2 regions of the Streptomyces sp. NPDC031064 genome follow, and region 1 is predicted to be linked to the other one. Evidence: riboswitches for the same ligand, from Rfam matches in the RefSeq annotation. Region 1 holds a riboswitch; the other holds the start of a gene.
The links. Region 1 has a riboswitch for ZMP and ZTP ahead of ACZ46W_RS31835 (bifunctional 5,10-methylenetetrahydrofolate dehydrogenase/5,10-methenyltetrahydrofolate cyclohydrolase). Riboswitches for the same ligand answer to the same signal wherever they lie in the genome.

Region 1 (14,867 bases):
ATCTGCACGGTGGCCGCCTCCGCGATGGCCGCGTTCGTGCTGGCCCGCTACGCCTTCCGCGGCAGGGAGTTGTTCTACACGCTGTTCACGATCGGGTTGATGTTCCCGTTCGCGGTGGCCGTCCTGCCGCTCTTTCTCATGCTGCGCAACTTCGGCCTCCTCGACAATCCGCTCGGGGTGATTCTTCCGCAGGCGGCCTTCGGGCTCCCGATGACGATCGTCATTCTGCGCGGCTTCTTCCGGACCATCCCGGCGGAGATCGAGGAGGCCGCCATCGTGGACGGCTGCGGCAAGTTCCGCTTCTTCTGGAAGATCCTGCTGCCGATGGCGCGTCCGGCGCTCGGCACGGTCTCGGTCCTGTCGGTCGTCGCGAGCTGGAACAACTTCTTCCTGCCGCTGCTGGTGTTCAACGACCCGAAATGGCAGACGATCCCGGTCGGCGTCCAGCAGTTCCAGGGCCAGTACTCGACCGACTACGCGCTCGTCCTCGCCTACATCGTGCTCGCCATGGTCCCCGCCCTCGCCTTCTACGCCGTCGCCGAACGACAGCTGATCGGCGGCCTCACCGCGGGTGCCACCAAGGGCTGACCCGTCCCACGTGACCTCCACCCCCGAGGAGACCCTGTGAAACGCCTGACCGCGCTGACAGCCGTCCTGCTGTTAGCGCTGACATCGCAGGCCGCGGCCGACCCCGCACGACCCGCGGGCGACCCCTCGCGCCCCGGCATCGACTTCCGCGCCGAACTCCAGCCCATCGACGGATTCGGCTTCTCCATGGCCTTCCAGCGGGCCGACCTGCTGCACGGCGCGCGCGGCCTCAGCCCTGCCAAGCGGCGCGAGGTCCTCGACCTGCTGCTCAGCAAGGAGAAGGGCGCGGGCCTGTCGATCCTGCGCCTGGGCATCGGGTCGTCGACCGACCGGGTCTACGACCACATGCCGACGATCCTGCCGGCCGATCCCGGCGGACCGGACGCCACGCCGAAGTACGTCTGGGACGGCTGGGACGGCGGTCAGGTCTGGCTCGCCAAGGAGGCCAAGGCGTACGGCGTCAAACGGTTCTTCGCCGACGCCTGGAGCGCCCCGGCCTTCATGAAGACCAACAACAGCGAGAACGACGGCGGCGAACTCCTGCCCGCATGGCGTCAGGCCTACGCGAACTACCTCGTCCAGTACGCCAAGTTCTACCAGCGGGAGGGCATCGGAATCACCGACCTCGGGTTCACCAACGAACCCGACTGGACGGCGACCTACGCCTCGATGCGGTTCACCCCGCAGCAGGCCGTCGACTTCCTCAAGGTTCTCGGGCCGACCGTTCGCGCATCCGGACTGAAGACCGGGGTGGTCTGCTGCGACGCCGCAGGCTGGGACCGGCAGGTCGCCTACACCGAGGCCATCGAGGCGGACCCCGCGGCCGACAAGGTCGTGCGGACCATCACCGGCCACCGCTACAGCGGTCCGACCGCGGTCCCGCAGCCGACCGACAAGCGCGTGTGGATGTCGGAATGGTCGCCGGACGGCACCACCTGGAACGAGAACTGGGACGACGGCAGCGGCTACGACGGTCTCACCGTCGCAGCCGACATCCAGAACACCCTGACCGTTGGCAACGCCAACGCCTACGTCTACTGGACCGGCGCGTCGCTCGGCACGACCCGAGGGCTCATCCAGCTCGCCAACCCCGGTGACGACTACCGGGTGTCCAAGCGGTACTGGGCGCTGGCCGCCTTCAGCCGGTTCATCCGCCCCGGCGCCGTCCGCGTGCCGGTCACGAACGCCGACCCGGCACTCCAGGTCACGGCCTTCCGCAACACCGACGGCAGCCGCGTCATCGAGATCCTCAACACCGCGACCACAGAAAAGTCCGCCGCGTTCTCCCTTCGCGGCGGCGGGCACGACCCGCACCCCGACGCCTACGTGACCGACGAGACCCGCTCGATCACCCCGGCCGACGTCGTCTCCAGGCACGGCACGACCCTCACGGCGACGCTCGCCCCCCGCGCGCTGACCACGATCGTCCTCGACTGAAGCGCCCCGCACCCGAGGAGTCATCCATGCCCCTGTCCCGGCATCTCATAGCCCTGTCCGCCGTGGTCTGCCTCGCGGCCGGCCTCGCCGCCGCGCCCGCGACCGCCGAGCCCCGTCCCAGGACGCTCGCCGAACTGGCCAAGAAGCACCACAAGTACTTCGGCTCCGCCACCGACAACCCCGAGTTCACCGACGCCGCCTACCTGAAGCTCCTCGGCAGCGAGTTCGGGCAGACCACCCCCGGCAACGCCATGAAGTGGTACGCCACCGAACCCGAGCGCGGCGTCTTCGACTTCACCGCCGGTGACGAGGTCGTGGCCTTCGCCAAGGCGCACCACCAGAAGGTCCGCGGCCACACCCTCGTCTGGCACAACCAGCTACCCACCTGGCTCACCGAGCGCGACTGGACCGCCGGCGAACTGCGCGCCGTCCTCAAGAACCACATCCAGACGGTGGTCCGGCACTACAAGGGCCAGGTGATCCACTGGGACGTCGTCAACGAGGCCTTCAACGAGGACGGCACCTACCGCGAGACGCTCTTCTACAAGACGCTCGGCCCCGGCTACATCGCCGACGCCCTGCGCTGGGCCCACGAGGCCGACCGGCACGCCAAGCTGTACCTCAACGACTACAACGTCGACGGGATCGGCCCCAAGAGCGACGCCTACCACACCCTGATCAAGCAACTGAAGGCCGACGGCGTTCCCGTGGAGGGCTTCGGCATCCAGGGCCATCTGGCGCTCCAGTACGGCTTCCCCGCCGACGTCCGGCAGAACATGCAGCGCTTCGCGGACCTCGGGGTCGAGGTCGCGGTCACCGAACTCGACATCCGGATGAACCTCCCGGCGACCGAAGAGAAGCTCGCCACCCAGGCCACCTGGTACGCCGACTACGTCAAGGCCTGCCTGGCGGTCAGCAAATGCGTCGGCATCACCATCTGGGACTACACGGACAAGTACTCGTGGATCCCCTCCGTCTTCCCCGGCGAGGGCGCCGCGCTGCCCTACGACGAGAACCTGCAGCCCAAGCCCGCCTACCACGCGATCAGGAAGGTGCTGGGCGGATGATCACAACGGCGATCGTCGGAACGGGCGGGATCGCCGGCACCTGCCACGTCCCCGCCCTCCGGGCACAGGCGCACCGGACCGAGATCGTGGCGGCCGTCGACGTGGACGGCGCGCGCGCCGAGGCGTTCGCGGCCGAGCACGGCATCCCCACGGTCCACACCGACCTGCACACGATGCTCAGGGAGCAGCGCCCGGACGTCGTGCACCTGTGCACGCCGCCGTACCTGCACGCCGAACAGGCCGTGGCCTGCTTGGAGTCGGGGGCGTGGGTGTGGTGCGAGAAGCCGGTGGCGCTGTCGCTGGCCGAGCTCGACCGGATCGAAGCCGCCGAGGGCCCGGCGGCCGCGGGCGCGGTGTTCCAGCACCGGTACGGCTCGGGGGCCCGGTACCTGCGCGACCGGATCGCGGCCGGGGCGCTGGGCCGTCCGCTGGTCGCACAGTGCGTCACGGCGTGGTACCGCGACGACGCCTACTACGACGTGCCCTGGCGCGGCACCTGGCGGAGCGAGGGCGGCGGCCCGACCCTGGGCCACGGCATCCACCAGATGGACCTGATGCTCGCGGTGCTCGGCGCATGGGCCGAGGTCCGCGCGATGGCCGGCCGCCTCGACCGCGCCGTCCAGACGGAGGACGTGTCCGCGGCCCTGATCCGGTTCGAGAACGGAGCCATCGCGACGGTCGTCAACAGCGTCCTCTCCCCACGCGAGGAGAGCTACCTGCGCTTCGACCTCACCGACGCCACGGTCGAGCTGCGGCACCTGTACGGATACTCCAACGCGGACTGGACCTTCACCGCCAGGTCGCCCCGCGCGCAGTGGGAGCCGCCGGACGACCTGCCCAGCTCGCACACCGCCCAGCTCGCGGACTTCCTGGACGGCTACCAGGCCGGGCTCCGGCCCGACCTCGGCAGGCCGACCATGGAACTGGTCACCGCCCTGTACAAGGCCGCGATCACCGGCCTGCCGGTCCGGCGCGGAGAGATCGACGCGGCCGATCCGTTCTACGGCTCGCTCAACGGAGGGCGCCCGGAGGTGTTCCGGTGACGTTCGAACTCCTGGAGAACGAGGACTCGCTGCTCGTCCGGGCCCGCGGCGCCGACCTCTTCCGCTACGTGCACCGGCCGGTCATGGACCCCTTCGAGGCGCCGAAGCCCTACCTGCATCCGGTGCGCACGCTCGCCGGCGACGTGGTCACCGGCTACCGGCCGCACGACCATCGCTGGCACAAGGGCCTCCAGTTCACGGCGTCGTGGGTGTCGGGGCAGAACTTCTGGGGCGGCGGCACCTACCTGCGCGGCCAGGGCTATGTCGACCTGCCGAACCTCGGCACGATGCGCAGCCTCGCCCTGTCCGCCGAAACGGACCACGGCCGCGCCCTGATCACCGAGGACCTGGCCTGGCACACCATGGCGGGGGAGCACTGGATCGACGAGCGCCGCACACTGACCGCCCGCGACGTCGAGGCCGACTCCTGGACCCTGGAGGTCACCACCGCGCTGACCAACGTCCACGACACCGCCCTGATGTTCGGCAGCCCCGGCACACAGGGCAGGGAGCTCGCCGGATACTCCGGCCTGTTCTGGCGCGGCCCGCGCGACTTCACCGGCGGCGAGGTGATCGGCCCCGCGATGGGCGAGAAGGGCGACTGGCTGGCCTTCGTCGGCACGCACGACGAGGTCGACCGCTCCTCCACGCTCCTGTTCCTGGACGATCCGGACGCCCCCTGCCACTGGTTCGTCCGCAGTGAGCCCATCCCCGCCGTCAACCCGTCCCTGGCGTTCGACGAGGAACTGCCGCTGGCTCCGGGCGACACCCTGTCGCGCCGCTACCGGATCGTCGTGGCCGACGGCGCGTGGACCCCCGCACGCCTGTCCCGCCACATCGCGGAGAACCCGTGGTGACCCCGCTCCCCGGCGGCGTGGGGATCTCCGGGCTGACCGTGTACGACTGGGAGGCCGCCGACGGGCTGTGCGGCGGCACCCCCCACATGCACCTCGTCTGCTCCGAGGCGTACGTCGTCATCAGCGGCGCCGGCAGCGTCCAGACCCTCACCACCTCCGGTTTCGCCGACACGCCGCTGCGCCCCGGCGACGTCGTCTGGTTCACCCCCGGCACGATCCACCGTCTCGTCAACGCCGACGGCCTGCGCCTCGTGGTGCTCATGCAGAACAGCGGACTCCCCGAGGCGGGCGACGCCGTCTTCACCTTCCCCGCGCCCATGCTGGCCGATCCCGACACCTACCAGGCGGCGGCCGTCCTGACCGGCGACCACGCCGCGGCGGCGCGCCGCCGCCGCGACCTGGCACTCAAGGGCTTCCTGGCCCTGCGCGAAGGCGGGCTGCGGGAGTTCCACACCGCGGCCCACCGCCTGAAGAGCGAGCTCCTTGACACCTGGTGGATCCGCTGGCGTGATGGTCCGCTGGCGGCGGCCCTCACGACCGGATGCCAACTGCAAGCGCTGAAGACCGGAGACCTCTCCCACCTCGATCACGGCGAAGTGTCGCGACTGGAGCGCCCGGAGGACCCGCTGTTCGGCATGTGCGGCCTCCTCCACCCCTATCCCGTCCCCGTACTCCCGACGCGGCCGCCGCGCGGTTCGTCGGGGTCACCTCACCTCCATCCCCCCAAGGAGCTCTCCTGATGAGGTTTCGCCGCCCACCCCTGGTCCTGAGTCTGGTACTCGCGGTCCTGTCGTCCTTGCTGCTCGGGGCCACTCTCTTCAATGCCCCGCCCGCCGCCGCGGCGACCGTCGACACCAACGCCTGGTACGTGCTGGTCAACCGCAACAGCGGCAAGGCCCTGGACGTCTACAACCTGGCGACCGGCGACGGCGCCCGCATCACCCAGTGGACCAGGAACGACCAGAACCAGCAGCAGTGGCAGTTCGTCGCCTCCGGCGACGGCTACTACCGCGTCAAGTCCCGCCACTCCGGCAAGGTCCTGGACGTCCACAACCATTCCGCCGTCAACGGCGGCCCGGTCGTCCAGTGGACCGATCTGAACGGCACCAACCAGCAGTGGCGGCCGGCCGACAGCGCGGACGGCCACGTGCGGCTCATCGCCCGCCACAGCGGCAAGGCTCTCGAAGTACAGGGCGGCTCCACCGCCGACGGCGCGAACGTCGTGCAGTACGACGACTGGGGCGGTGCCAACCAGCAGTGGCAGCTCGTCAGGGTCGCCGGCGGCGGTACCCCCGGCACCTGTGCCCTTCCCTCGACGTACCGCTGGTCATCGACGGGCGCGCTGGCTCAGCCCAAGGCGGGATGGGCTTCGCTCAAGGACTTCACCGTCGCCCCCTACAACGGCAAGCATCTCGTCTATGCGACGACGCACGGCGCCGCGGGAACGGGAGCGGGCTGGGGTTCGATGAACTTCACCCCGTTCACCAACTGGTCGGAGATGGCATCGGCCGGCCAGAACACGATGTCGAGTTCCGTCGTCGCGCCCACGCTCTTCTACTTCGCGCCGAAGAACATCTGGGTGCTCGCCTACCAGTGGGGCAGGACTGCCTTCTCCTACCGGACATCGAGCGACCCCACCAACCCGAACGGCTGGTCGTCCGAGCGGGAGCTCTTCTCCGGAAGCATCGCCGGCTCCGATACGGGCCCCATCGATCAGACGCTCATCGGTGACGGGACGAACATGTACCTGTTCTTCGCCGGCGACAACGGCAAGATCTACCGGGCCAGTATGCCGATCGGGAACTTCCCGGGCAGTTTCGGCGCGACCTCGACAGTGATCATGAGCGACACGAAGAACAACCTGTTCGAAGCCCCGCAGGTCTACAAGCTCCAGGGCCAGGACCGCTACCTCATGATCGTCGAGGCGATCGGCTCGCAGGGCCGGTACTTCCGCTCGTTAACGGCCACCAGCCTGAACGGTTCATGGACACCTCAGGCCGCGACCGAGAGCAACCCCTTCGCCGGCAAGGCCAACAGCGGCGCCAACTGGACCAACGACATCAGCCATGGCGAACTTATCCGCACCAGCGCCGACCAGACCTTCACGGTCGATCCCTGCAACCTGCGGCTCCTCTACCAGGGACGCGATCCCAACTCCGGCGGCGAGTACGGCCAGTGGCCCTACCGCCCAGGTCTGCTGACGCTCCAGCGCTGACGGCGAGGCACCGCCCCGGCTCCGGTGTGGTGTCCGGCCGTGGCGGGCCCGGCAGACGGGGGCACGAGCATCGGAGTGACGAGCTCGTCAAGCCGGAAGCAGGGAAGCTCATGGCGGAGGCCGCTGCGGGTATCGAGCGGCGTCCGCGCCAGGTCACCGCCTCCTGGCGAGCCGCGTCGGGGTCCGCCCACGGACGCTACCGGCCCAACCTGCGCGCTTGGGCGCTGAAGAGCTGCCTGGAGATCCCCTGGTGAATGTGCGCGGCGCCACCCACGCCCCATGTCCCCGGACGCATAACCGGACCACTGCTCCGAGCGGGTCGAGCCGAAGGCGCCTGACGGGAAAAACCCAGGTCAGGCGCCTTCCGTCGTGTCGCTAGAACAAGCCGAGCTTCTTCGGCGAGTACGACACCAGGAGGTTCTTCGTCTGCTGGTAGTGGTCCAGCATCATCCGGTGCCCCTCCCGTCCGATGCCCGATTGCTTGTAGCCGCCGAACGCCGCGTGTGCCGGGTAGGCGTGGTAGCAGTTCGTCCAGACGCGGCCCGCCTGGATGGCGCGTCCGGCGCGGTACGCGGTGGTGGTGTCACGAGTCCAGACGCCGGCGCCGAGGCCGTACAGGGTGTCGTTCGCCGTCGAGACGGCGTCGTCGAGGTCGGTGAACGACGTGACCGCGACGACCGGGCCGAAGATCTCCTCCTGGAAGATCCGCATCCGGTTGTCGCCCTCGAAGATGGTCGGCTGGACGTAGTAGCCGCCCGCCAGCTCACCGTCGTACTCGATCCGCTGACCGCCCGTCAGGACCTTGGCGCCTTCCCGCTGGCCGATGTCGAGGTACGAGAGGATCTTCTGGAGCTGCTCGTGGGAGGCCTGGGCGCCGATCATCGTGTCCGTGTCCAGCGGGTGGCCCGGGACGATGCGTTCGGTGCGGGCGACGGCGGCCTCCAGGAACTCGCTGTAGTGGCCGCGCTGGATCAGCGCGCGTGACGGGCACGTGCACACCTCGCCCTGGTTGAGAGCGAACATGGTGAAGCCCTCCAGGGCCTTGTCGCGGAAGTCGTCGTCCGCCGCCCATACGTCGTCGAAGAAGATGTTCGGCGACTTGCCACCCAGCTCCAGGGTGACCGGTTTGAGGTTCTCGGCGGCGTACCCCATGATCAGCCGTCCCGTCGTCGTCTCGCCGGTGAAGGCAATCTTGGCGACGCGGGGACTGGAGGCGAGCGGTTTGCCGGCCTCCGTGCCGAAGCCGTTGACGATGTTCACCACGCCCGGCGGGATGAGGTCGGCGATCAGCCCCATCAGCACGTGGACGGACGCCGGCGTCTGCTCGGCCGGCTTGAGGACCACCGCGTTGCCCGCCGCGAGCGCCGGGGCCAGCTTCCAGGCCGCCAGCAGCAGGGGGAAGTTCCACGGGATGATCTGCGCCACGACACCGAGCGGTTCGTGGAAGTGGTACGCGACGGTGTCGTCGTCGAGCTGGCTCAGCGAGCCCTCCTGGGCGCGCAGCACGCCGGCGAAGTAGCGGAAGTGGTCGACGGCCAGCGGCAGATCGGCGGCGAGCGTCTCGCGGACCGGCTTGCCGTTCTCCCAGCTCTCCGCGACGGCCAGCCGCTCCAGGTTCGCCTCCATCCGGTCGGCGATCCGCAGCAGGACGTCCGCCCGCTCCGCCGGGGCGGTCCGGCCCCACGCCGGTGCCGCCGCGTGCGCCGCGTCCAGGGCGCGCTCGACGTCCTCGGCGGTGCCCCGCGCGACCTCGGTGAACGGCAGGCCGTTCACCGGGCTGAGGTTCTCGAAGTACTCGCCGCGAGCGGGCGGCACATGGGCGCCGCCGATCCAATGGTCGTAACGCGACTCGTACGAGACGATCGCGCCCTCGGTGCCGGGCGCTGCGTAACGGGTCATCCGGGCCTCCCTGGTACCGCGCCGTCGGCCGGCGCTCACGGTGAGGCTAGGGACGCGGACGTTGCGGCCGCGTTGCGCCCGACAGCCCGGACAGTTCCGCCTCCAGAGCCTCCAGACGCGCCTGTACGGGGGCGAGGCCGCCCGCCGGTACGGCCGCCGCCAGCGCCCGCCACACCTCCAGGTCGTCCTCGCCCCACGGGCTGTGCGCCCAGTCGGCGAGCAGGAGCGGGTCGCCGCGCGCGACCAGCGCGGCGCGCAGCCCGTCGGCCAGCCGCCGCCGCAGCCGGACCACCGCCGGTGCGCACGAGCCGGGCAGCAGCGGCCCGGCGTACCCGCGCAGCGCCGAGGCGACCGCTCCGGAGGCCACCTTCCGCTCCACGGCCTCGAAGTCCGCGTCGACCGGCGCCGCCAGCCGGTACGGGCGCGACCGCAGCAGCCCGGGCGCCAACACGGCACGCAGCCGTGACAGTTCGGCCCGCAGCGTCACCGGGGTGACCGACTCGTCCTCGTACAGCGCGGCGAGCAGTTCCTCACCGCCCATGCCCCGCGGCCGGTGGGCGAGCACCACCAGGATCTCGCTGTGCCGGCGGCTCAGACGCGTCCGCCGCCCGCCCGCCACCAGCACCGCCTCGTCCCGGCCGAGCGCCGACAACCGCAGCCGGTCACCCGCCGGCGGCGCCGGGGCCAGCAGGGCGAGCTGCGACTCCGCCGCCCGCGCCACCGCCTGCACGAACGCCAGGCTGTGCGGATGCGCCAGCCGGTCCCCGCCCGTGATGTCCACCGCACCCAGCAGCCGCCCGGTACGGGGGTCGTGCACCGGCGCCGCCGCGCACGTCCAGCCCTGCACCGGCCGCCGGAAGTGCTCGGCGGCGAAGACCTGCACCGGCCGGTCGACGGCGATCGCCGTACCGGGCGCGTTCGTTCCCGCGGCCGACTCGGCCCACCGCGCTCCCGCCACGAAATTCATCCGCCCCGCGCGGCGCAGCGTCCCCGGGTGCCCCTCCACCCACAGCAGCCGCCCGAACGCGTCGCATACGGCGACCAGGTGCTCCCCGTCCCTCGCGTACGCCCCCGTCAACTCCCGGATCACCGGCATCACGGCCGCCAGCGGATGCCCCTCCCGGTGCGCCGCCAACGCGTCCCCGTCCAGCTCCACGCACGCCGCCCCGTCCGGACACACCCGGGCCCGCGCCGAGCGCCGCCACGAAGCGGCCACCACCGGGCGCACCACCGGCCGCACCGACTCCGGCCCCCGCCCGCCCGCCATGAACGCCTCATGCGCGCGGCGCAGCGCCCCCGCCCGCTCCACAGGATCGGCACCCCGCTCCAAGGCCACCCAGGGGTCGTTCACGTCGCCCTCCCCACCGAGGTCTTCCGCGCCATCCTTGACGTCCCCGGCCGCCCTCACAAGCGATCCACGAGCAGGCTCCCAGGACGTGGCGCGGAACCGTCCCGTAGAGTGGGCGGCGGGCCGTGACTGGCGCTTGGGTGGAGTACCACCGGGGAGCGGCCCGGCGGACCGACGCCATTGCCGCGCGCCTGGGCGATCCACTGACGACCGCTCAGGAGACCGCCATGTCCACCACCCCGACCACCGCCCGCCTCATGGACGGCAGCGGCCTCGCCCGCCGCCTCGTCGAGGAGACCGCGGCCCGCGCCGCCGACCTCACCGCCCGCACCGGCAAGCGGCCCTGCCTGGCCACCGTCCTGGTCGGCGACGACCCGGCGTCCGTGACGTACGTGAAGATGAAGCGGGCCCGCTGCGAGAAGGCCGGAATCCGCTCCCGCCACATCGAGCTGCCCGCCACGACGACCACCGCCGAACTGGTGGCCACCCTCCAGGACCTCTCCCGCGACCCCGAGGTGCACGGCATCCTGCTCCAGCACCCGGTCGGCCCGGGGATCGACGAGCGGGCCGCGTTCGAGGCGATCGCCCCCGAGAAGGACGTCGACGGCGTGACCTTCAGTTCCTTCGCCACGATGAGCTTCGGCCTGCCCGGGTTCGTCTCCTGCACGCCCGGCGGCATCATGCGGCTGCTCGACGCGTACGACGTCGACCCGGCGGGCAAGCGGGCCGTCGTCGTCGGCCGCAGCGCCATCCTCGGCAAGCCCGCCGGGATGCTGCTCCTGGCGCGGAACGCGACGGTCACGTACTGCCACTCGTACACCGCCGACCTCTCGGCGGCCGTCCGTGAGGCCGACATCCTCGTCGCCGCCGTCGGAAAGCCCCGTTTCATCAAGGGCGAGGACATCAAGCCGGGCGCCGTCGTCATCGACGCGGGCTACAACCCCGGCAACGTCGGCGACGTCGACTTCGACTCCGCCGCCGCCCGCGCGAGCCTGATCACCCCGGTACCGGGCGGCGTCGGCCCGATGACCATCGCGGTGCTGCTCGCCCAGACGGTCGACGCGGCGGAGCGGCAGCTCGGGTAGCCCTCCGGCGCCGCGGCTTCCGGGGGCCGGGGCTTCATTCGGGGTCCGGGGCTTCATTCGGGGTCCAGGGCTTCAGTGCTTCTGGGCCGCGGGGCTTCTGGGCTGCGGGCTCTTGGCGGAGGGGCTTCAGGGGCTCTTGCGGTTTTCGGGGCCTGTGCGGCTGCAGGGCTTCGCGGCTTTTGGGCTGCTGCGGCTCCAAGCCTCTGCGGCTGGAGGGCTTTTGAGGTTCAGGCCTTCAGGGCCAGGGCCAGGGCCAAGGCCCGGAGCACCCGGCCGGTGCGGGGCCCGGCCGGGTGCTCAGGGCCGGCCGCGGCCGAGCGCCACGGCTCCCGGCGCACGGGCGGGCGCCACGGCACCCGTGCACGGGCCGGGGCGCCGTGGCGCCGTGACGTCGGGGCTGACGTCAGGCCAGGCGGACGTCGGCCTGATGTCAGGCGTCGCCCGTCGGCACGCCCGCCAGGGCGGCGGCCGGGTCGGGGTCGGGCGGGCCGGCCGGGGTCCAGCGGCCGGACTCCTTGCGGTACGGCCACCAACGCCCGTCGCCGTCCAGCCGTACCTGTACGCCGGCGCCGGCCACCGTCCAGCGGCCCGGGCGGTCCGCCCGCAGGGCCGGGCGCTCGGCGTCTTCCCATGCGGCGGCGAGCAGCGCCTTGGCCCGCGCCAGCAGCTCCGGTCCGGGCCTCCAGTCCTCCTCCAGTACGGCGAGCGCGTCCGCGCCGCCCAGCCGCCACGCGCGCGTGGCGACGTCCAGGTCGGCGCGCCGGCGGCCGGTTCCGGAGGCGAGCCGGTCCAGGGCCTCCGGCGCCCACGCCGCCGATGCGGCCAGCCGTACCGCGTCCTGCTCCGCCGTCAGCGGCGCCTCCACCGGCCGGTGCCCATGCCCGGCGGCGAGCGCGTCCACCAGCATGCGGTGGGCGCGCGCCGCCGCGTCCGCCGCCAGTCGCTCCAGCGCGGCCGGGTCGACGCCCGGGGCGGGCCGGGCCTCGGTGTCCAGCGACGGGGGCTCCCCGGGCGTCTCCGGCACCGGGGGCGGCGCGGGCAGCGGCGGAAGGATGTCCCGCGCGGCGAACGCCTCGTCCGCCCGTACCCCCTCGGGCCCGCCGGGGGCTGCGGCCTCCTCCTCGTCCTGGCCGGCCCGCACGGCCCGCGCCGCACTCCGTACCTGCAACTCGTCCAGCAGCCGCCGTTCCCCCCGGCCCCGCATCAGCAGCAGCACGAAGGGGTCCTGGTCCAGCAGCCGCGCCACCTGGTAGCAGAGGGCCGCCGTGTGCGGACAGTGGTCCCACGCGTCACACCCGCACTCGGGCTCCAGGTCACCGATCCCGGGCAGCAGCTCGACGCCCGCGGCCGCCGCGTCCTCCACCAGGTGCGGCGGCATGTCCCGGTCCAGAAGGGCCGCGATATGGCCGGCCCGGTCCACCGCCATGTCCAGGAAGCGGTCCCACTCCTCCTCGGTCAGCTCCTGCAACAGCACATCACTGCGCTGCGGGGTGCCGTCCCGGTCCTTCACGACCGCCGTGATCCGCCCCGGACGCACCGACACGGCACCCACCGCTCCGTCCCGCGCCTGCTTGCGGCCCTTCTTCAATTGCGCCCCGTCGAGCGCCGTGTCCTCCAGCGCCTTCAGCCACGCCCGGCCCCACCAGGTCCGCGCGAAACCCTGTCCACGCGCGGGAGGCAGCGCGGCGAACGTACGCTCCATGTCCTCGTCCCGACTCATCGCGCGCTCCCTCGCACTCCACGCAGCTCCACCAGTTCCGCCAGTTCGGCGTCGGTCAGTTCGGTCAGCCCGGTCAGGGCGTCGTCCCCGCCGGAGCCCAGCACGGAGTCCGCCAGCTCCTTCTTGCGCGCCAGCATGCCCGCGATCCGGTCCTCGATCGTCCCCTCCGCGATGAGCCTGTGCACCTGCACGGGCTGCGTCTGCCCGATGCGGTACGCCCGGTCCGTGGCCTGCGCCTCGACGGCCGGGTTCCACCAGCGGTCGTAGTGCACGACATGGCCCGCCCGGGTGAGGTTCAGCCCCGTACCCGCCGCCTTAAGCGACAGCAGGAAGACGGGGACTTCACCCGCCTGGAAACGGTTCACCATGGCCTCCCGCTCGGCGACCGGCGTGCCGCCGTGCAGGAACTGGGTACGCACGCCGCGCGTGGCCAGATGCCGCTCCAGCAGCCGCGCCATCTGCACGTACTGCGTGAACACCAGCACACTCGCCTCCTCGGCGAGGATGGTGTCGAGCAGCTCGTCCAGCAGTTCCAGTTTCCCGGAACGGCCGGCGATCCTGGGCCGCTCCTCCTTGAGGTACTGCGCCGGGTGGTTGCAGATCTGCTTGAGCGCCGTCAGCAGCTTCACGACGAGGCCCCGGCGCTCCATGCCGTCCACCTCCGCGATCGCCGCCATGGTCTCGCGTACGACCGCCTCGTACAGGCCCGCCTGTTCGGCGGTGAGCGACACCGCCCGGTCGGTCTCCGTCTTCGGCGGCAGCTCCGGGGCGATCCCGGGGTCGGTCTTGCGGCGGCGCAGGAGGAACGGCCGTACCAGCGCCGCCAGTCGCCGCGCAGCCGCCGGATCGGCGCCGCCCTCGACGGCCTCCGCGTACCGGCTGCGGAAGGTCCCCAGGCGGCCCAGCAGCCCGGGTGTGGTCCAGTCGAGGATCGCCCACAGCTCGGAGAGGTTGTTCTCCACGGGGGTACCGGTCAGTGCCACCCGCGCCTTGGCGCCGATGCTGCGCAGCTCCTTCGCGGTCGCCGAGTACGGGTTCTTGACGTGCTGCGCCTCGTCGGCGACCACCATGCCCCAGTCCACGCGCGCGAGCCGGGCCGCGTCCAGCCGCATCGTGCCGTACGTGGTGAGGACGAACTCGCCGTCCTCCAGGCCCTCCAGGTCCCGCCCGGAGCCGTGGAAGCGCCGCACCGGCGTGCCGGGCGCGAACTTCTCGACCTCCCGCTGCCAGTTGCCCATCAGGGACGTCGGACAGACGACCAGGGTGGGGCCCGCGGCGGACGCGTCGGTCTGCCGGTGCAGATGCAGCGAGATGAGCGTGATGGTCTTGCCCAGGCCCATGTCGTCGGCCAAACAGGCCCCGAGACCGAGCGAGGTCATCCGGTGCAGCCAGTTCAGGCCGCGCAACTGGTAGTCGCGCAGGGTGGCGGCGAGGGCCGCGGGCTGCCCGATCTCCGGCTCGCCCGTACCCGGGCGGGCTCCCTCGGGGGCGGCCAGCCGGTCGCGCAGCGCCTGGAGCCAGCCGGACGGCTGCACGTCCACCTGCCGGCCGTCCACCTCGGTGGTCCCGGTCAGTACGGCGCCGAGGGCGTCGATCGGGGTGACCTTG
Region 2 (14,867 bases), on a different contig from region 1:
TCGACGGCGAGGACATCCTGTCCATGGACAAGTCCCGGCTGCGCGAACTGCGCCGCCACCGGGCCGCCATGGTCTTCCAGCACTTCGGGCTGCTGCCGCACCGCTCGGTCGTCGACAACGTCGCCTACGGCCTCGAGATCCAGGGCATGAGCCGCGCCGAACGGCGCGCCAAGGCCGCCGAGGTCGTCGCCAAGGTGGGCCTGGAGGGCATGGAGGACCGCAAGCCGGGCCAGCTCTCCGGCGGCCAGCAGCAGCGCGTGGGCCTCGCCCGCGCCCTCGCCGTCGACCCCGAAGTGCTGCTGTTCGACGAGCCGTTCAGCGCCCTCGACCCGCTGATCCGGCGCGACATGCAGGAGGAGGTCATCCGGCTCCACCGCGAGGAGGGCCGCACGATGATCTTCATCACCCATGACCTCAACGAGGCGCTGCGCCTGGGTGACCGCATCGCGCTGATGCGCGACGGCCGGATCGTCCAGCTCGGCACGCCCGAGGAGATCGTCGGCTCGCCCGCCGACGACTACGTACGCGACTTCGTGCGGGACGTGCCGCGCGAGCAGGTGATGACCGTGCGCACCGCCATGCGCCCGCCGTGCGACGGCGACGCAGACTCCGGTCCGGCCGTCGCGCCCGGCGCGACCGTGTCCGAGGCCATCGAGGCGGTCGCCCGCAGCGGCGGCCCGGTACGGGTCGTCGACTCCGGCCGCTGCGTGGGCGTCGTGGACCACGAGGGCCTGCTGTCGGTCGTTGCCGGTGTCCCCGCCGGGAAGGCGGCGGCATGACCGCAGCCGTCACCGCCCCCGCCCGGCCCCGCCTGCCGGCCGCCGCCCTGCGCCGCTACTGGCCGCTGGCCGCCGCCCTCGTCCTCCTGCCGCTCGGCTTCCTCCTCGCCGGCGGCGGCAGTTGGCCCGCCGCCCTCTCCGTCGACCTGTCCGGGCCGCTCGGCACCGCCAGCGACTGGATCGTCGACAACCGCGACAGCCACCCGCTGTTCCTGTACTTCTTCGGGCACGTCAGCAACGCCGTCGTCCTGTCCGTGCGCGCCGTCTACCTGGTGCTCCTCGCCGCCGGCTGGGCCGGCGTCACCGCCGTGGCCGGCATCGTCGCCTGGCGCGTCGCGGGCCTCCGGCTCGGGCTGACCACCGTCGCCGCGTTCGCCGTGTGCGGGCTGCTCGGCATGTGGGTGCCCACCATGCAGACCCTGGCCCTCATGGTCGTCGCGGTGGCCGCGTCCGTCGTGCTGGGCGCGCTGCTCGGCCTCGGCGCCGGGCTGTCGGACCGTACGTACCGGGCGCTGCGCCCCGTCCTCGACACCATGCAGGTGCTGCCCGCCTTCGCGTACCTGCTCCCCGTCGTGCTGGTCTTCGGCATCGGCGTCCCCGCCGCCGTCCTCGCGACCGTCGTCTACGCCGCCCCGCCCATGGCGCGCCTCACCGCGCTCGGCCTGCGTGGCGCCGACCCCGGCGTGCTGGAGGCCTCCGCCTCGCTCGGCGCCACCGGCAAGCAGCGGCTGCTGACCGCCCGCCTGCCGCTGGCCCGCAAGGAACTGCTCCTCGGCGTCAACCAGTCGATCATGATGGCCCTGTCGATGGCGGTCATCGCGTCCGTCATCGGCGCGGGCGGCCTCGGCGACCGGGTCTACCAGGCGCTCGCCTCCGTCGACGTGGGCGCCGCCCTCGCCGCCGGCATCCCGATCGTGCTGCTCGCGGTCGTGCTGGACCGCACCGCCACCGGCGCGCGTGCGGTACGCGGCCGGGACTGGGCGGCCTGCGGCGTGGCCGTGGTGGCCGCCGCGGTGACCGGCCGGCTGGCCGGCGGGCTCACCTGGCCCCAGGCGTGGCACGTCGACATCGCCGAGCCGGTCAACCGCGCCGTCGACTGGATGACCGCCCACCTCTACTCGGGCGTCCCCGTCATCGGCGGCACCGCCGACTGGGCGGCCCACTTCACCGGGTGGGTCCTCGACCCCGTACGCGACGGGCTCCAGGCGCTGCCCTGGTGGTCGCTGCTGCTGGTGGTCGGCGTGCTCGCGCTGCTCGTCGGTACGTGGCGCACCGCGCTGACGGCCGTCGCCGCGATGGGCGCCATCGGTGTCCTGGGCGTGTGGGACGCGTCGCTCGACACCCTCTCCCAGGTGCTGGCCGCCGTCGCGGTCACGCTGGTGCTCGGCTTCGCCATCGCGGTGGCGGCGGCGCGCAGCGCGCGCGTGGAGCGCTGCCTGCGCCCGGTCCTGGACGTCTTCCAGACCATGCCGCAGTTCGTGTACCTGATCCCGGTGGTCGCGCTGTTCGGCGTGGGCCGCGCCCCGGCGGTCGCCGCCGCCGTGGTGTACGCCCTGCCCGCCGTCGTCCGCATCACCACCCAGGGCCTGCGCGGCGTCGACCCCGTCGCGCTGGAGTCCGCCCGCTCGCTGGGCGCCACCGGCTGGCAGCAACTGCGCCAGGTGCAGCTCCCGCTCGCCCGCCCGGCGCTGCTGCTGGCCGTCAACCAGGCGGTCGTCCTCGTCCTCGCCGTCGTCATCATCGGCGGCCTGGTCGGCGGTGGCGCGCTCGGCTACGACGTGGTGTTCGGCCTCGCCCAGGGCGACCTGGCGACCGGCCTGGTCGCGGGCGCCGCGATCGTCTGCCTGGGCCTGATGCTCGACCGGGTCACCCAGCCGACCGGAAAGGAGGCCTGAGCATGCGCAAGCGCATCATGGCCCCCCTGATCGCCGCCGTGACCCTGCTGCCCCTGGCCGGCTGCGGCGCGGCCGACATGACCAAGCAGGCGTCCCCGTACGCCGCCGCCCAGGGCTCCAGGACGGTCACCCTGTCCGTCCAGTCCTGGGTGGGCGCGCAGGCCAACGTGGCCGTGGCGAAGTACCTGCTCGAACACGAACTGGGCTACCGCGTCGACACCGTCCAGGTCGACGAGATCCCCGCCTGGGACGCCCTCAGCCAGGGCCGGGTGGACGCCCTCCTGGAGGACTGGGGCCACCCGGAGCAGGAGCAGCGGTACGTCAACGACAAGAAGACCATCGCGCGCGGCGGGGACCTGGGCGTGACCGGCCACATCGGCTGGTTCGTCCCCACCTACTTCGCCAAGGCGCACCCGGACGTCACCGACTGGAAGAACCTCAACAAGTACGCCGACCAGCTCCGCACGGCCGAGAGCGGCGGCAAGGGCCAGCTCCTGGACGGCTCCCCGTCGTACGTGACGAACGACAAGGCGCTGGTGAAGAACCTGGGCCTGGACTACAAGGTCGTCTTCGCGGGCTCCGAGGCGGCTCAGATCACCCAGATCAAGCAGTTCGCCAAGGAGAAGAAGCCCTTCCTGACGTACTGGTACAAGCCCCAGTGGCTCTTCGAGAAGGTCCCGATGACGGAGGTGAAGCTCCCCGCCTACAAGGAGGGCTGCGACGCCGACCCGAAGAAGGTCGCCTGCGCCTACCCGCACACCCCGCTCCAGAAGTTCCTCAACGCCGACTTCGCCGAGAAGGGCGGCAAGGCGGCCGCCTTCCTGAAGAACTTCCGCTGGACGACGGAGGCCCAGAACGACGTGTCCCTGATGATCGCCGAACAGAAGCTGTCGCCCGAGGAGGCGGCCGAGAAGTGGGTCAAGGCCAACGAGGCGACGTGGCGGGCCTGGATGCCGTAGCGACTAGAGGTCGTCGAACATGGCCAGGAGGGACTGCTCGTCCGGTTCGGGGGCGGAGTGCGGGCCCGGGGGGACCTGTTCGGCCCAGACCGTCTTGCCCTGGGGCATGAAGCGGGCGCCCCAGCTCTTGGTGAACTGCGCCACCAGGAAGAGGCCACGGCCGCCCTCTTCGGTGGTGGCCGCGCGGCGGATGCGGGGAGAGGTGTTGCTGCGGTCGGAGACCTCGCAGATCAGGGAGCCGTCGCGGAGCAGGCGGAGGCAGACGGGGCCCTGGCCGCCGTAGCGCACGGCGTTGGTGACCAGCTCGCTGACCACCAGGCCGGTGCTGAAGTCCAGGTCGGTCAGGCCCCATTCGGCGAGCTGGCGGTGCGTCAGGGACCGTGCCTCGGCCACCACCGAGGGGTCGGAGGGCAGCTCCCAGGAGGCGACCCGGTCGGCGGGCAGGGCGTGGACGCGGGCCAGGAGCAGGGCCACGTCGTCGCGGGGGCCGTCGGGCAGGAGGGTGGCCGTGACCCGGTCGCAGACCCGCTCGAGTGACGGTTCCGATCCGGTGAGCGCGGCCAGGAGCTGTTTGGTGCGGGCGTCGGTGTCGGTGTCGCCGAAGCCGCGGCTCTCCTTGAGCAGGCCGTCGGTGTACAGCGCCAGCAGGCTGCCCTCGGGCAGATCGGCGGTGGCCGGTTCGTACGGCTGGAGCCCGCCGAGCCCGAGGGGCGGGCCGGCCGGCAGGTCGAGCAGCCGGGCCGGGCCGTCCGGTGGCAGCAGCGCGGGCGGCGGGTGACCGGCCCTGGCGGCCGTGCAGTGGCAGGAGACCGGGTCGTACACGGCGTACAGGCAGGTCGCCGCCGTGGCGGGGTCCTCCTCGTGGGCCGGGCCGGACGCACGGGAGACCAGGTCGTCCAGGTGGCTCAGCACCTCCTCGGGCGGCAGGTCCATGGCGGCCAGCGTGTGCACCGCCGTCCGCAGCCGGCCCATGGTGGCCGCCGCCTGGAGGCCTTGACCGGCCACGTCCCCGACGACCAGGGCCACGCGCATGCCCGACAGCGGGATGGTGTCGAACCAGTCGCCGCCCACACCCGCCCGGGCGTCCGCGGGCAGGTAGCGGGAGGCGACGTCGACGGCCGTCAGCCGGGGCGTCTCGCGCGGCAGCAGGCTCCGCTGGAGGGTCAGGGAGGCCTGGTGCTCCCGGCTGTAGCGGCGGGCGTTGTCCACGCTGATCGCGGCCCGCGCCGCGAGCTCTCCCGCCAGGGTCAGGTCGTCCTCCTCGTACGGCCTGGTCCTGCCGCGCCGGTAGAACCCCGCCAGGCCCAGCACGGCGCCCCGCGCGCGCAGCGGGGCGCCCAGGTAGGAGTGGACGCCCTCGCCGAGCAGGTCGATGGGGTGCTCGTCGCCGGCCGGGGGCCCGGTCAGGGCGGCGGTCAGCACCGAGTCCGTGACCGGCCGGCCGCCGGCCAGGCACCGGGCCTGCGGGGTGCCCGGCGGGTAGGCGACCGGCTCGCCGAGGCGGCCGATCCGCGCGTCGCGGGAGTCCTCGCCGGCCCAGACCGCCGCCCGGCGCAGCGCCGCGCCGGTGACCACGCCCCCGGCCGGGGGCTCCTCGCCCGCCAGGGCGCTCTCGACCAGGTCGACCACGACGACGTCGGCGAAGCGCGGTACGGCGATCTCCGCCAGCTCCTCGGCGGTGCGCCGCGCGTCCAGGGTGGTGCCCAGGCGGGCGCCCGCCTCGTTCAGCAGCGCCAGCCGCCCGCGCGCCTCGGCGGCCAGCCGGCCGACGCCCGGCTCGCCCACCAGCAGCAGCCACGCGTCGGGCCGTGACGGGCCGGACGCGGAGGGCCGGTCGGGCGGGCCCGGCGGGCGCCCCAGCAGCGGTACGTCACGTCCGTCCGGCGCGGTCGCGGTGGCCCCCGTACCGGCGCGGTCGCCGGCGAGGCCGGCGGTGCGGTCACCGAGGCATCCGTCCGGCGCGGTCGCGGTGGCCCCCGTACCGGCGCGGTCGCCGAGGCGTTCGCCCACGCCGTCCTCCCGGAAGGTGACCTCCACGGCCGCGCCCTCCGCGTCGCCGTGGTGCAGTTCCCGGCGCCGCAGCGTCGCGACACGTCCGCCGCCCAGCGACACCTCGGCGAACGGCTCGCCGCTGGAGGAGATCAGGTCGATGGCGTTCTCCAGCAGCGCCAGCCGCTCCTCCGGGGCCAGCCGGGGCGCCGCCGCGCCGAGCCGGGCGAGTTCGCCGGAGTCGAGGCGCAGCTCGGCGTGCTCGCCGCGCTCCCGGGCGTGGAGGAAGGAGCTCATCAGGTTGCGCTCGCGTGCCGTGCTCAGTTCCAGCAGGCGTTCGGCGATGCGGTCGGTGGCGTCCTGGAGGGCGAGCGCCATGCCCGGCTGGGCCAGTTCCCGGGGGATGGAGAGGTTGACCGCGCCCTGCACGGTGCCGCCCACGGGGTCGCGCACCGGGGCGGCCATGCAGGTCAGTTCCTTGAGGTTGTGCAGGAAGTGCTCCTGGCCGACGACCACGAAGGGTGACCGGGTGCTCAGCACCATGCTGACGCTGCTGGTGCCCATGAACCGTTCGTCGACATTGGCGCCCGGCACCAGCGAGGCGGCGTCCATGAGCTCCAGCCCGACCGGGTCGCCCCGCCGGTCCACGATGTTGGCCTTGGCGTCGGCCAGCGTCACCGTGACGGGCAGCCCCGAGAACCGCTCGCACAGGTGCTCCAGCACGGGCGCGGCGGCCCTGATGAGCCGGGAGTCCGGATCGAGGTCGCTCTCGACCGGCAGGGCGGCGCCGCCCTCGGTGTCGATCCCCAGCGACTTCGAGCGCTGCCAGGAGGCGAGGATCTCCGGACGCACTCCGTCCTCGCGTGGCCTCTGCTCACCGCGATCATCCACATAACCAGGATAATCGGGCGAATCCCCCCGCGCGGTTCCGCCAGGTCAGCCCGCGGCGAGCGTCTCCGGGTCGATGACCTTGGTGTTCTGCGCGGCGGCGACCCGCCACACGCCGTCGTCCTTGGCCAGGACGTACAGCGGGGTACCGGGCACCGCGTCCGGGTGGGCGGCCACCAGCGCCTCCGGGTCCGCCTGCCCGTGGAACACCGCGTCCAGCCGCTCCCCGTCGCGGGTGACCGGCCGCTGGCGCACCTTGACCGCGGCGACGTCGGGGCGGACGAACAGGATGTGCTCGACCTCGTAGGTGGCGGTCACGTCGTGGTCGATCGTGGCGGGCAGGACCTTGTGCGTGAAGGCGCTGATCTCCTCGTAACCGGTCAGCAGCTTCCCGTGGGCGGTGGTCCAGAACGCGTCCTGGCGGAACCCGCTCATGAACGCGTCGGGCAGGGCGTGCTGCTGCGCGTGCTGCACACCCGCGACGAACGCGACGATGGCGTCCACGTCCTCCTGCGGGACGGCGACGCCGGTGACCTGAGGGCTCATGATGTCTCTCCAAGCGGCTGCGGGCTCGTTGCGGACCTCGTTACGCCGGACAGCCTCCGACCTCAAGTGCGGTTGATGTCAACGCCCTGGGCGATCAGGGCCCGACCGTGCCGTCGACGCCCTCGCGGAGGAAGTCCGCGTGGCCGTTGTGGCGGGCGTACTCGTGGATCAGGTGCAGCATGACGTGGCGCAGGGACACGTCGACGTTCCAGCGGGCGTTGTGGCCGGTGACGTCGAGGGACGGGGCCGACTCCTCGATACGGCGGGCGTGGTCGACCTCCTCCCGCCAGGCGGCGAACGCCTCGGAGCGGGTGGACGCCGTCGCGTCGTACGCCACCTGGTAGTCGCCCTCGGGCGACCAGACGAGCGGGACGTCCTCGCCGTTGATGGTCCGGCGGAACCAGGCGCGTTCCACCTCGGCCATGTGGCGGACCAGGCCGAGCAGGGAGAGCGTCGACGGCGGCATCGAGCGGCGGCGCAGCTCCTCGTCGGACAGGCCGTCGCACTTCATGGCGAGGGTGGCGCGGTGGTAGTCCAGGAAGGCGCGCAGCATCTCGCGTTCGTCGCCGACCAGCGGCGGGCCTATGCGTTCGGTGGTCATGGACCAATCCCTTCGAAGGGCACGTGCGGACGGGTCCCAGGATGGATCAGCCGCCAGGGCGCGGCCCAGCGGTTATCCGCGAAAACCGGTGGCTGCGCCGGGCGTTCGGCCCTAGGGTCGCGGCCATGACGATCACGGCGGCGCAGGACGTCGACGAAGCGGTCGCCGTCACCGCCCGCGCTCTGCGCGAGGTGGCGGACCGGGACTGGACCGGCGCGGCGGCCGGGCTGGAGTGGAGCTGTTACGACACGGCGGTCCACATCGCCGACGACTTCATCGGCTACGCCACCCAGTTGACCGGCCGGGCCACCGACTCCTACGCCCCCTTCGGGATCGCCGCCGAGCCCGGGGCCACGCCCGCCGGGCTGGTCCGCGTCATCGAGGCGACCGGCGGGCTGCTGTCCGCCGCCGTGCGCACCACGCCCGACGACGTACGGGCCTGGCACCCGTACGGCATGGCCGGGCCGGGCGGCTTCGCGGCGATGGGCGTCGTCGAGACGCTGCTGCACACGTACGACATCCTCGGCGCCCTCGGCGTCCCCGGCTGGCGGCCGCCCGGTCACCTGCCCGCCCGCGTCCTGGACGCCCTCTTCCCGCACGTCCCGCGCACGGACGACCCGTGGCGGGCCCTGCTGTGGGCGACGGGGCGGGCCGAGTTGGACGACCGGCCGCGCCTGGCCGCCTGGCGCTGGTACGCCGACCCGGTGGTCGCCGAACGCCTGGTGCTGTGCGAGGTCTCCCCGCACGTCGCCGCCGACCTGCACGGCGGCGGTACCGGCGGCTTCGCGTGGGCCGACGGCGGCCCGCCGGAGGGCACCCGGTTCGCCGCCGGGATGGTGACCGAGGCCCGCGAGGCGGGGACGTACCGCCCCGGCTGGGGCACGTACGCCATCGTCCGCGCCTCCGACCGCCGCGCGGTGGGTGCCATCGGCTTCCACGCCGCCCCGGACGCCGACGGCCGTGCGGAGATCGGCTACGACCTGGTGGCGGGCGCCCGCGGCCACGGTTACGCCACCGAGGCCGTGCGCGCCCTCACCGGCTGGGCCCTCGCCCGGCCGGGGGTGACCGTGCTGCGCGCCACCGTCGACCACGGCAACACCCCCTCGCACGGCGTCGTCACCCGCGCCGGTTTCACCAAGGCCGCCGAGGACGGCGACAACACCGTCTACGAGCTGCGCCGCAACTGACCGGCGATGTCCCGCACCGCGTCCATCGCGCGGTGCAGCAGCCCCGGCCCGAACGTGATCCGCGTGGCACCCAGCCGGCCCAGCTCGGCGACCGGCGGACCGCCGGGGAACGGGGCCACGTTGACGGGCCCGTCGACCCCCGCCCGGAGCGCCGGGATCCGCTCGGGTGGCACGCCGATGGGGTAGACGCAGTCGGCGCCCGCCGCCACGTACAGCCGTGCCCGGGCGATGGCGTCCTCCGGGTCGGGCAGGCCCCGGATGAAGGTGTCCACGCGGGCGTTGACGAACAGCCGGTCGCCCGCCTCCGCCCGCACCTCCGCCAGCCAGTCGGCGTGCGCGCGCGGGTCCCTGAGCGTCCCGGCCCGGGAGTCCTCCAGGTTCACGCCCACCGCGCCGGCGTCCAGGACGCGGGCGACCAGCTCCTTGGGCGCCAGCCCGTAGCCGCCCTCCACGTCCGCCGACACCGGGACGGACACCGCGCGGGTGATCCGGGCGACGGCCGCGAACATCTCGTCGGCGGGCGTCGCCCCGTCCTCGTACCCGAGCGACGCCGCCACCCCCGCGGACGGCGTGGCGAGGGCCGGGAACCCGGCCTCCTCGAAGGCCCGCGCGCTGGCCGCGTCCCACGGGCCGGGCAGGACCAGGGGGTCCTCGGGGGCCCGGCCGTGGTGCAGGGCGCGGAACGCGGCTACGGCGTCCGTCACTTGGCCGTGCCCTTGAACTGGCCCGGGGTGTAGTGGCCCGGCACCATGCGGGTGGAGACGGCGAACCGGTTCCAGGCGTTGATGACGGTGATCGCGGCGATGAGCTGGGCCAGTTCGGTCTCGTCGAACTGCTTGGCGGCCTTCTCGAACACCTCGTCCGGCACGAAACCGTCCGTCACGACGGTGATCGCCTCGGTGAGTTCGATCGCCGCCAGCTCCTTCTCGGTGTAGAAGTGCCGCGACTCCTCCCAGGCGCTGAGCTGGACGATCCGCTCGACCGACTCACCGGCCGCCAGCGCGTCCTTGGTGTGCATGTCCAGGCAGTAGGCGCAGTGGTTGAGCTGCGAGGCACGGATCTTCACCAGCTCCAGCAGGACCGGGTCGAGGCCCTGCCGGGCGGCCGCGTCCAGCCGGACCATGGCCCGGAAGACCTCGGGCGCGTGCTCGTGCCAGGTGAGTCGGGGGGTGTGCTCGGTGGCGTACTCGGCGGTCTTCGTGCCGGTCGTCTCTGTCGTCGTCATGGCTATGACCGTACGGGGATTGTGGCGCAGGGGTATGGTCCACTTCCATGACGGATTCCTGGGCCACTTTCGGGGCCGACCTGCACCTGGAGCTGCGCGGCCCGGGGCTGCGGTCCGGCCTGATGGACGCGCTGCGGGAGGCCGTCCGGACCGGGCGGCTCGCCCCCGGGACGCGGTTGCCGTCCTCCCGGTCGCTCGCCGCCGACCTGGGCATCGCCCGCAACACGGTCGCCGACGCGTACGCCGAGCTCGTCGCCGAGGGCTGGCTCACCGCCCGGCAGGGCTCCGGCACCCGCGTGGCCCGGCGCGCCGCCCCGCGCCCCGGCCCGGGCACGGGGGCGCGCGGCGGGACGCGCGGCGCGTCACGCGGGGGCGCCCAGGCAGGCCCCGCGCCGGTCCGGCGCCCACCGGTCCGCCGCCCCGCCGCGCACACCCTGCACCCCGGCACGCCCGACCTCGGGTCGTTCCCGCGCGGCGAGTGGCTCAAGGCGGCCCGCCGCGCGCTGACGTCCGCCCCCAACGAGGCGTTCGGCTACGGCGAACCGCACGGCCGTATCGAGCTGCGTACCGTCCTCGCCGACTACCTGGCACGGGCCCGGGGCGTGTACGCCCACCCCGACCGCATCGTCGTCTGCTCCGGCTTCGTCCACGGGCTGCGCCTGATGGCCCAGGTGCTGCGCGGGCGCCAGGTGCGCGACGTCGCCGTCGAGTCGTACGGGCTCGACATCCACTGGGACCTGCTCACCGGGGCCGGCCTGCGCACGCCCGCGCTGCCGTTCGACGAACACGGCACGCGCGTCGGCGCCTTGGGCGGCCAGGGCGCGGTGCTGATGACGCCCGCGCACCAGTTCCCGCTCGGGGGCGCGCTGCCGCCGGACCGGCGCGCCGAGGTCGTCGACTGGGCGCGGCGGACGGGCGGGCTGATCCTGGAGGACGACTACGACGGCGAGTTCCGCTACGACCGGCAGCCGGTCGGCGCCCTCCAGGGCCTGGACCCCGAGCGCGTGGTCCACCTCGGTACGGCGAGCAAGTCCCTGACGCCCGGGCTGCGGCTGGGGTGGATGGTGCTGCCCGAGGCCCTGGTGGGGGACGTACTGGCGGCGAAGGACCACTCCGACTGGGTGTCGAGCGCGCTGGACCAGCTCACCCTGGCGGAGTTCATCCGCTCGGGCGCGTACGACCGGCACGTGCGGGGCATGCGGCTGCGCTACCGCCGGCGGCGCGACCAGCTCGTGGCCGCGCTCGCCGAGCGGGCGCCCGACATCCGCGTCACGGGCATCGCGGCCGGCCTCCACGCCGTACTCGCACTCCCGCCCGGCACGGAGCGGTCCGTCGTTCAGTCAGCCGCCTGGCAGGGCCTGGCCGTCCAGGGCCTGGACCGCTTCCGCCACCCGGACGTCCCGCGCGGCCGCGACGCCCTGGTGGTGGGCTACGCCACCCCGACCGACAGCGCCTGGGCGGGCGCCCTGGACGCCCTGTGCCGCGCGCTGCCCTGAACCGTCAGCGCAGCACCTGGCGCAGTTGCTCCAGGCCCCAGTCCAGGTCCTCCTTGCTGATCACCAGGGGCGGGGCGATGCGGATGGTCGAGCCGTGGGTGTCCTTCACGAGGACACCGCGGTCCATCAGCTTTTCGGAGATCTCCCGCCCCGTGCCCAGGCTCGGCACGATGTCCACGCCGGCCCACAGGCCACGGCCGCGCACCGCCTCCACGGCTCCGCCGCCCACCATGAGCCCCAGCTCGTGGTGGAGGTGGTCGCCCAGCTCGGCCGCGCGCTGCTGGTACTCGCCGGTGCGCAGCATCGCCAGCACCTCCAGCGCCACCGCGCACGCCAGCGGGTTCCCGCCGAACGTCGACCCGTGCTCGCCCGGCCGGTGGACCCCGAGCACCGCCGCGCTCGACACGACCGCCGACACCGGTACGACGCCGCCGCCCAGCGCCTTGCCCAGCAGGTACATGTCCGGGACCACGCCCTCGTGTTCGCAGGCGAACGACCGGCCCGTGCGCCCCAGGCCCGACTGGATCTCGTCCGCGATGAACAGCACGTCCCGCCGCCGGGTCAGCTCCCGGACCGCCGGCAGGTACCCGGGCGGCGGCACCAGCACCCCGGCCTCGCCCTGGATCGGCTCCAGCAGCACGGCCACGGTGTTGTCCGTCATGGCCTCGTCCATCGCCGTCAGGTCCCCGTACGGCACGATCTCGAACCCCGGCGTGTACGGGCCGTGGTCCGCCCGGGCCTCGGGGTCGGTGGAGAAGCTGACGATGGTGGTCGTCCGGCCGTGGAAGTTGTTCGCCGCCACGATGATCTTCGCCATGCCGTCGGGCACGCCCTTGACGCGGTAACCCCACTTGCGGGCGGTCTTCACGGCGGTCTCCACCGCCTCCGCGCCGGTGTTCATCGGCAGCACCATCTCCATGCCGCAGAACTCGGCGAGCCGTGTGCAGAACTCGGCGAACCGGTCGTGGTAAAACGCCCGCGACGTCAGCGTCACCCGCTCCAACTGCGCCTTCGCCGCCTCGATCAGCCGCCGGTTGCCGTGGCCGAAGTTGAGCGCCGAGTAGCCGGCGAGCATGTCGAGATAGCGCCGCCCCTCGACATCGGTCATCCAGGCACCCTCCGCCGACGACACGACGACGGGCAACGGGTGGTAGTTGTGCGCGCTGTGCGCCTCGGCGGAAGCGATCGCGTCTTGTGTGCTCGACACGGGATCTCCGTTCGTCCTGCGGCGTGGGGCGGGAGTGGCGCCTCTTTCTATCGTCGCTCGCCATGCGGACGAAGAAACCTCGCGCCCTGGGTGGCGGCTAGGCTAAGGGATACGCGCGGCGACTGGCGTACGGGGAAGCGACCCCGGGGGAGCCGTGCGCGGCAGACCACACGAGGGTGCCGCCCGCCTGGGCACCCGGAGACCTCGTCCGTGCTGCCGGCCCCCTGGAGGACGCCATGACCAGCCTTCCCCTTCCCGCCCACCACCCGGCCCTGTCCGCCGCCGATCCCGAACTCGCCGCGCTCGTCGGCGCGGAGGAGCGGCTTCAGGCCGAGACGCTGCGGCTGATCCCGAGTGAGAACTACGTCTCCCACGCCGTACTGGAGGCCTCGGGCACCGTCCTGCAGAACAAGTACAGCGAGGGCTACGCGGGCCGGCGCTACTACGAGGGCCAGCAGAACATCGACCAGGTCGAGCTGCTCGCCATCGGCCGGGCCAAGGCCCTCTTCGGCGTCGACCACGCCAACGTCCAGCCCTACTCCGGCTCCCCGGCCAACCTCGCCGTCTACCTCGCCTTCGCCGAGCCCGGCGACACCGTGATGGGCATGGCCCTCCCCATGGGCGGCCACCTCACCCACGGGTGGGGCGTCTCCGCGACCGGCAAGTGGTTCCGGGGCGTGCAGTACGGGGTGCGCCAGGACACCGGGCTGATCGACTTCGACGAGGTGCGCGACCTGGCCCTCAAGGAGCGCCCCAAGGTCATCTTCTGCGGGGGCACCGCCCTGCCGCGGACCATCGACTTCGCCGCCTTCGCCGAGATCGCCCGTGAGGCCGGCGCCGTCCTCGTCGCCGACGTCGCCCACATCGCCGGCCTGATCGCGGGCGGCGCGCACCCGTCGCCCGTGCCGCACGCGGACGTGATCTCCACGACCACCCACAAGACCCTGCGCGGACCGCGCGGCGCGATGCTCATGTGCCGGGAGGAGCACGCCAAGGCCATCGACAAGGCCGTCTTCCCCGGCCTCCAGGGCGGCCCGCACAACCAGACCACCGCCGCCATCGCCGTCGCCCTCCACGAGGCGGCCCAGCCCTCCTTCCGGGACTACGCGCACCAGGTCGTCGCCAACGCCAGGGCCCTCGCGGAGGAGCTGCTCGCCCGCGGTTTCGACCTGGTCTCCGGCGGCACGGACAACCACCTGATCCTGATGGACCTCACCCCCAAGGACGTGCCGGGCAAGGTCGCCGCGAAGGCCCTGGACCGCGCCGGGATCGTCGTGAACTACAACACCGTCCCCTACGACCCGCGCAAGCCCTTCGACCCCTCCGGCATCCGCATCGGCACCCCCTCGCTCACCTCCCGGGGTCTCGGTACGCAGCACATGGCGGCCGTCGCCGACTGGATCGACCGGGGCGTCACCGCCGCCCGCACCGGCGACGAGGACGCCCTCACCACGATCCGCGCCGAGGTCGCCGCCCTGATGGCCGAGCACCCGGCCCCCGGCATCCCGGCGTAACGAGCCCCGTCGGCGCCCCTCGGCGTCCCGTCGGCGCCCCGGCCGTGACACCGCCGGGGCGCCGCCGGGCACTGTGTTTCTCGTCTCATTCGCGGCGGTCACCGGCAGCGGCCCGCATCCGTTCCCGAGCTGTCGGTGGCACCTGAGAGAATGAGGAACATGGCCTCTGATCGTCCTCGTGTGCTCTCCGGAATCCAGCCCACCGCCGGCTCGTTCCACCTCGGCAACTACCTCGGCGCGGTCCGTCAGTGGGTCGCGCTGCAGGAGACCCACGACGCCTTCTACATGGTCGTCGACCTGCACGCGATCACCGTCCCGCAGGACCCGGCCGAGCTGCGCGCCAACACCCGGCTCGCCGCCGCCCAGCTCCTCGCCGCCGGCCTCGACCCGGAGCGGTGCACGCTCTTCGTCCAGAGCCACGTCCCCGAGCACGCGCAGCTCGCCTGGGTCATGAACTGCCTCACCGGCTTCGGCGAGGCGTCCCGCATGACCCAGTTCAAGGACAAGTCCGCCAAGCAGGGCCTCGACCGCGCCACGGTCGGCCTGTTCACGTACCCGATCCTCCAGGTCGCCGACATCCT

Region 2: linked by a shared signal. The riboswitch ahead of ACZ46W_RS28890 (serine hydroxymethyltransferase) and the one ahead of ACZ46W_RS31835 (bifunctional 5,10-methylenetetrahydrofolate dehydrogenase/5,10-methenyltetrahydrofolate cyclohydrolase) in region 1 are both predicted to bind ZMP and ZTP.

What each region holds. Positions count from the first base shown of each region.
Region 1 is NZ_JBVIGF010000010.1:265,978-280,844, reverse strand. Features, by position in the region: gene ACZ46W_RS31885 (carbohydrate ABC transporter permease) at 1-588, shown strand, start outside; gene ACZ46W_RS31880 (glycoside hydrolase family 30 protein) at 625-2,025, shown strand; gene ACZ46W_RS31875 (glycoside hydrolase family 10 protein) at 2,052-3,092, shown strand; gene ACZ46W_RS31870 (Gfo/Idh/MocA family protein) at 3,089-4,135, shown strand; gene ACZ46W_RS31865 (DUF6807 domain-containing protein) at 4,132-4,992, shown strand; gene ACZ46W_RS31860 (cupin domain-containing protein) at 4,989-5,732, shown strand; gene ACZ46W_RS31855 (non-reducing end alpha-L-arabinofuranosidase family hydrolase) at 5,732-7,207, shown strand; gene ACZ46W_RS31850 (hypothetical protein) at 7,318-7,461, shown strand; gene exaC (acetaldehyde dehydrogenase ExaC) at 7,583-9,106, opposite strand; gene ACZ46W_RS31840 (GAF domain-containing protein) at 9,153-10,457, opposite strand; ZMP/ZTP riboswitch at 10,570-10,658, shown strand; gene ACZ46W_RS31835 (bifunctional 5,10-methylenetetrahydrofolate dehydrogenase/5,10-methenyltetrahydrofolate cyclohydrolase) at 10,682-11,539, shown strand; gene ACZ46W_RS31830 (SWIM zinc finger family protein) at 11,970-13,259, opposite strand; gene ACZ46W_RS31825 (DEAD/DEAH box helicase) at 13,256-14,867, opposite strand, start outside.
Region 2 is NZ_JBVIGF010000009.1:37,457-52,323, reverse strand. Features, by position in the region: gene ACZ46W_RS28945 (quaternary amine ABC transporter ATP-binding protein) at 1-779, shown strand, start outside; gene ACZ46W_RS28940 (ABC transporter permease subunit) at 776-2,674, shown strand; gene ACZ46W_RS28935 (ABC transporter substrate-binding protein) at 2,677-3,633, shown strand; gene ACZ46W_RS28930 (SpoIIE family protein phosphatase) at 3,637-6,513, opposite strand; gene ACZ46W_RS28925 (SgcJ/EcaC family oxidoreductase) at 6,559-7,056, opposite strand; gene ACZ46W_RS28920 (DinB family protein) at 7,151-7,657, opposite strand; gene ACZ46W_RS28915 (GNAT family N-acetyltransferase) at 7,783-8,844, shown strand; gene ACZ46W_RS28910 (isocitrate lyase/PEP mutase family protein) at 8,823-9,548, opposite strand; gene ACZ46W_RS28905 (carboxymuconolactone decarboxylase family protein) at 9,545-10,069, opposite strand; gene pdxR (MocR-like pyridoxine biosynthesis transcription factor PdxR) at 10,117-11,565, shown strand; gene rocD (ornithine--oxo-acid transaminase) at 11,570-12,772, opposite strand; ZMP/ZTP riboswitch at 12,881-12,972, shown strand; gene ACZ46W_RS28890 (serine hydroxymethyltransferase) at 13,009-14,286, shown strand; gene trpS (tryptophan--tRNA ligase) at 14,446-14,867, shown strand, end outside.